DNA from 2 places in the Sporosarcina sp. 6E9 genome. Region 1 is predicted to be linked to the other one. Evidence: riboswitches for the same ligand, from Rfam matches in the RefSeq annotation. Region 1 holds a riboswitch; the other holds the start of a gene.
The links. A riboswitch is a leader RNA that binds a small molecule or an ion and turns the genes downstream of it on or off. The one in region 1 is predicted to bind thiamine pyrophosphate.
Positions count from the first base shown of each region.

Region 1 (3,164 bases):
CTCAAGCTCTCTGAAATCGACAATTTCCGTTTCTTTATACGGTCCAAACGCGGTCATGGTCAATTTAATTGGTTTCATGTCACCCCTCCTCCCTATTCATGACTTCGTATAGTACTTCTTCAAATAAGCTTTTCGTTTCTTCATCAACCGTTTCGCCCATCATTTCTTTATAAAATCCAGTAAAGAGTTGGATATCGTCCTTCTTGCCTTGCTCTGTTTTCGTCCCTGTTTCAATGGTCGACTTCGGCACTAACATCTTCCGTTCTACATGCATCGCATTCGGATAGACCGATCGAATCTTTTCCATTGGAAATAAAACCGGCGTCTCGTCAAGAAGTTTTACAAAAACGTAATCCTCGCTAATTGGATGTTTCTGAATTTCTTCGATGGTTCCTTCGACTGTTCGCATATCCCGATTTGGAATCAATTCACGTTTTTCAACTGTGGCATTGCCTCCACCGTCTAATTCAACGATGAAAAATCCTTTATTATGATGTTCTTCTGAAATTGAATATTTAAGTGGCGATCCTGCGTAACGAATGGTTTCATTCAGTACGTAATGGGCTTGGTGTAAATGGCCGAGCGCCGTGTAATGGAATGGCTCAAATAAATGTGCGGAGACGTATTCCGCTCCTCCAATCGCGATTGGTCGTTCTGAATCACTCGTATTCTCTTCACTTTCTCCGCGCTTTGTAACAAAAGCGTGTCCAACAAAGATATGACGTGCTTTGTCATCCATCTTTTCGAAAATACCCTCGGTAATTTTCTTCATGGCATCCTGGTGATTTGAGATTGTTTTATCTTCGTGAAGATGCCTAATCACAGATGGATCCGCAAACGGCACCAGATGAAAATGGACCTCGCCGAACTCGTCCTGTAAAACGACAGGATCAATTTCTCTCGAAACTTGTCCAGCAATGTAATATCCGTTCTTCTGCATAAGCGTACTTCCGAAATGGAGACGCCCCGGGCTATCATGGTTTCCACCAATTGCAATGACAGGAATTTTCATATCCATCACAATTTTCTCAAGAACTTCATCAAGTAGTGCCACCGCTTCTGTTGGCGGAACTGCTCTATCATACAAATCACCAGCAATGACAATCACATCTGGCTTTTCTAATTCTATCGCTTCGATGAATTGATTTAATATATAACGTTGTTCGTCAGTCATATAAACACCTTGAACGAGTTTCCCTAAATGCCAATCTGCCGTATGGAAAAACTTCATAGCTTACATCCCCCTTTGGTACTCTTTCTTACTACTTTACAGCAAATTTGATATTCCTTCTACCTTTCTTCCTATTTCTGGTGAATCATTTGACCTTCTAAATTCTATATGCTTATACTTAAGTGAATCCAATTTAATATGATCCACCACTAGGGGTGCTCGAGAAGAGCTGAGACTGGCATATGCCTAAACCCTTTCAACTTGAACCAGATAATGCTGGCGTAAGGAAGAGGTGCTGACGAATAAATTCTACCCGTCTATTTTCGGCGATTATATTCGACTGTCTTCAACCCACTTCTTCTTCAAGGAGTGGGTTTTTTATTTGGAAAATTTCTTAGGGAGAGTGTTCTACATGAAATTCACTGACCGCTTGCATGGGAAGACATTACCAATTTGGAGACAGAATCATAATCATCCATTTGTAAAAGGAATTGGCGATGGAACTGTTGATCAAGAAAACTTCCGATTTTACATGGTGCAGGATTACTTATATTTGATTGATTACTCAAAAGTATTCGCAATCGGTGCTGTGAAAGCCGACGATGTCGAGACGATGGGGAAATTTGCGGGACTGCTTGAAGGAACTTTGAATACGGAAATGGAACTTCACCGCAAATATGCTGCAAGATTCGGCATTTCCCAAGAAGAGCTTGAAAACGCGAAGCCCTCCCCTATTGTCCTTGCCTATACGCATTACATGTTGCATGTAAGTCAAAAAGGAACGCTCGCGGAAGTTGTCGCAGCTGTACTGCCATGTGCTTGGAGTTATTGGGAAATCGGGAAAGAATTAAACGCCATCCCCGGGGCTGCAGATCATCCACTCTACGGCGACTGGATTCGCATGTATTCATCCGACGCATTCGGTGAGTTAGCAGGATGGTGCATCGATTTGATGAATGAAGTTGCTGATGGAAAACCTGAACACGAGCTACAAAAACTTGAGGAAATCTTTTTAAATACAACACGTTTTGAATACATGTTCTGGGATATGGCAAATAACCAGCAAATGTGGCCAGGCGTTGTAGGCGTTGAAACTGCTAATGTTGAAGTTTAATAATGTTTCGTTTGGCTATGAAGAAAATAATATGATACTAGACGAACTTTCATTCTCAGTTCGTCCAGGTGAATTCATTTCCATCTTAGGAGTTAGCGGGTCCGGTAAAAGCACGATTTTCCGCCTTGTCACCGGTCTAGATAACCCATCGACTGGTGACATCACACTGGAAGACGAGGTAAATGGACACCGGCTTGGCAAAGTGGGCTATATGCCTCAACAAGATTTGCTACTACCTTGGCGAACGATTTTGGAAAACGCATATTTACCACTCGAAATCATTGGCGTTGATAAACAGACTGCTTACAAACAAATAAGACCTTTATTAAAAGAGTTTGGGTTAGCAGGAACAAATGATAAATACCCTTCCGAACTATCAGGTGGCATGAAACAGCGCGTTGCATTTTTGCGCGCTGTTCTTTCCGGAAATCCGCTTCTCTTACTCGATGAACCCTTTTCTGCACTCGATGCAATTACTAAATTATCGATGCAGGAATGGCTGCTTGAGCAATGGGAGAAAAGACAGTCTACGATTCTATTCATCACGCATGATGTAGATGAAGCGCTATTTCTTTCAGACCGTATTTTCTTATTGAAAAATAAACCTGTTACCGCTATTGAGGTAATCACAATTCCACTAGGACGAGAGCGAACGCGCAAAGATTTGCACCGCCCTGATATATTGGATTTGAAAGAGCGTTTGCTTAGTACGCTGCGGAATGAGGTTACATTATGAGGAATACGGCATCTTCATTGATTGTGATAATGTTCTTAGTCCTATGGGAATTTAGCGCAAGGTTAATTGATAAAGCATTCATACTTCCTTCTCCATCTCAAATTTTAGTTCGCCTCTGGGAATTAAAGGACGTGCTATTTTTA
Region 1 is NZ_JAGEMN010000001.1:515,359-518,522, reverse strand. Features, by position in the region: gene J4G36_RS02790 (AAA family ATPase) at 1-78, opposite strand, end outside; gene J4G36_RS02785 (exonuclease SbcCD subunit D) at 80-1,231, opposite strand; TPP riboswitch at 1,373-1,476, shown strand; gene tenA (thiaminase II) at 1,584-2,285, shown strand; gene J4G36_RS02775 (ABC transporter ATP-binding protein) at 2,272-3,021, shown strand; gene J4G36_RS02770 (ABC transporter permease) at 3,018-3,164, shown strand, end outside.

Region 2 (3,164 bases), on a different contig from region 1:
ACCACCGATTATTAGACCATCTTCAACCGCCGCATGGATAAAATGCTTTGCGGAAACGACCGCATCTTCTAGTTTTTCCCCATTCGCTAGAAACGCCGACAACGCGGCTGCGTAGGTACATCCCGTTCCATGTGTGTCTTTCGTGTTTATCCAAGATGAGCGAACCGAAAACCTTGTGCCTGCTTTTGACATAAACACATCTTCAGCATAGGCTACATCCTGTCGATGGCCGCCCTTGATCACGACAGCCTTCGTGCCTAAGGCTAGTATATGCTTGGCCGCCTCTTCTATGTCTGTAGCCGTTTTGATGGTTAAGCCCGTCAATACTTCAGCTTCCGGGATATTCGGTGTGACGACAGTCGCTAACGGCAAGAGAACAGACTTCAGTGCCTCGACCGCTTCATCGTGCAGTAAGGAGGCCCCCCCTTTAGCAATCATGACCGGATCGACAACGAGCGGTATTCCGCTACCCCGTATCGAATCTGCAACTGCATGAATAATCTCAGCCGAAAACAACATGCCCGTTTTGATCGCTTTCACATTAAAATCTTCTGTAATTACTTTTATTTGCTCGGAAATAATCGTTGGTTCCATTGCTTGAATGGCCGTCACGCCGTGCGTATTTTGCGCTGTAACCGCTGTTATTGCAGATGTTCCAAACACGCCAAGTTCTTGAAATGTCTTGAGGTCCGCTTGAATTCCAGCGCCTCCACCACTATCTGAACCTGCTATTGTCATTGCTACGTTCACCATATAGAAACACGCCCTTCATTATGTTAAAAGCCACACCTGAAACGTCAGGAAGCAGCAACCATCAAAATAAAAGGCGTGGATGCCCACTTTCCTACGTCGGCATAATCCGAATCAGGTTCAAGGGTCCGTGCAAATGCGCACGTCTCAGCCTATAAAAAGGCACCCCTAGTGGTTATCAAACTATTCAGCTTTGATGTAAGTATAACATACTTGAATGGAAATTCGAAATGGACATCGCGTTGACGTGCATGACAACTACTTATCAATCCATTAAAAATACTTTACCGGTATCCGGACTAACCATTAATGAAATTTTTTCTTGCTTTGAATTATAGCCTTCAAACCAATAAGCCCACTTGGCTGCAAATGGATTCCATTCACTTTCCAGTGGAACGTTATACGATTCTTTAATCGTAATATCATAATTGTTAAGTACTATTTCTTTTGCTTGATTAAAAGTTAACGCTGGTAATGAAAAATAAATGCACACCAAAACTATTGAAAAAAGTATAGTATGTCCCGTAATCTTTCGCTTAACTGAAATCGGTTTTTTATTCGTTTTACGATGTTTAGAAAGAATAACAAAAAATACTAAGAAAGAGAATACCACACTCAATGACATGACATTGTTATACACTTGCGAATTAACTAATTCGAGTATGATATAAATAAGTAACGCTATGATAAATTCAGGCATGTACCCCTTCAACAAATCTCCCCTATTCAATATGAAACATATCCTTTTGGTATTCGACTTCTAAATTCATAAACCCTTTTTTACTTTTAATCAATCTATGTTATAGTGATGAGGAAAACAAACTGAATGATTTTGCCACTAGGGGTGTCCTTTACAAGGACTGAGATGCATATGGATATGCGGACTCTTATGACCTGATCTGGTTCATACCAGCGGAGGGAAGTGGGACTGCGTATTTTTATGATGCTAATTCAAAACCGCAGCCGCTTCCCCACTTTCAGGAAGCGGCTTTTTCAATTCAAAAAAATGACTGAAGGCGGGAATTTATCAATGAATCAAACCGAGAATCTCTTAAAAAAACTACGAACAGAGCAACCGCTTATTCACTGCATCACAAATATCGTCGTCGCAAATTTCCAAGCAAACGGCTTACTTGCACTCGGCGCATCGCCAGTCATGGCGGATGCAATCGAAGAAGCCGCCGATATCGCAGCGGTGTCGTCAGCGACCATTTTAAATATCGGAACATTAAAACGAGATACTGTGGAAGCCATCATTCTGGCTGGAAATAGCGCTGTAAAAAATGGATCACCTGTTGTTCTCGATCCGGTTGGCGCTGGCGCTACTTCTTTCCGCAAAGGAAGCGTCCAGCGAATATTGAAAGAGGTAGATGTCACCCTGATTCGATGTAATGCCGGTGAACTCGCAACGATTGCGGGGGTTGATTGGCAGGTTAAGGGGGTCGATGCGGGTGAAGGCGATGCCGATATCGAAGAAATTGCGAAAGAGATGGCGCGTGCACACAATTGCCTCGTAGCCGTCTCCGGAAGAGTCGATATCGTGACAGATGGCCATGAAATCATCAAAATAACAGGCGGGCATCCGCTTATGACGCGTGTCACTGGCGTTGGATGCTTATTAAGTAGTATCGTCGGTGCTTTTTTAGCAGTTGGCCATGAAAATCAGCTAGAAGCCGTCGCTACCGCATTGAATTTTTATAAACGTGCTGGTGAAAAAGCCGCAGAACTGGCCGATGGACCAGGTGATTTTGTTGCCCATTTTCTGAACGGACTTTATTCGAAGGAGGATATTGAAAAATGAATACACGAAAACTTGCGATTATGACGATGTTTGTCGCAATCGCTGTCGCTGGATCTGCATTTGTTTCATTCCCCGCAGGTATCGCACGCGCATACCCAATTCAACATGCAGTCAATGTAGTGGCAGCGATTATGCTCGGACCAATTCCAGCACTTACGATTGCCTTTGTAACGGGGCTTGTTCGCTTATTAACCGGAACTGGTTCACTTCTTGCATTTCCAGGCGGCATGCTTGGCGCTTACTTGGCGGGTGTGATGTACAAACGATTTGGAAAGACTGCGTTTGCTGCGCTTGGCGAAGTGATCGGAACAGGTTTCATCGCGCCATTGTTTGCAGTTCCCTACGCTAAAATACTGATGGGCACGACGGTCACCCCCTTTTTCTTTGTCCCACCGTTTCTGATTTCCAGTTTTAGCGGAGCAGCATTGGGGCTACTTCTTGCTGCACGATTACAACACACACACGTCGGAAAACAACTCGGGACATTAGAATAGTTAGCATAAAAATGGGAGCGCTAAAAAATTAGCCCTCCCAAACACGCTTAACCGAAACATGTCCACCTGTTTCAGAAATACGAAAAACATCCGGGTTCGTGAGCGCTTTCCACTCCTCG
Region 2 is NZ_JAGEMN010000008.1:40,830-43,993, reverse strand. Features, by position in the region: gene thiD (bifunctional hydroxymethylpyrimidine kinase/phosphomethylpyrimidine kinase) at 1-753, opposite strand, end outside; TPP riboswitch at 825-930, opposite strand; gene J4G36_RS17635 (hypothetical protein) at 1,016-1,450, opposite strand; TPP riboswitch at 1,581-1,688, shown strand; gene thiM (hydroxyethylthiazole kinase) at 1,757-2,551, shown strand; gene thiW (energy coupling factor transporter S component ThiW) at 2,548-3,045, shown strand; gene J4G36_RS17620 (histidine phosphatase family protein) at 3,074-3,164, opposite strand, start outside.
Region 2: another riboswitch for thiamine pyrophosphate. It lies ahead of thiM (hydroxyethylthiazole kinase); the one in region 1 lies ahead of tenA (thiaminase II).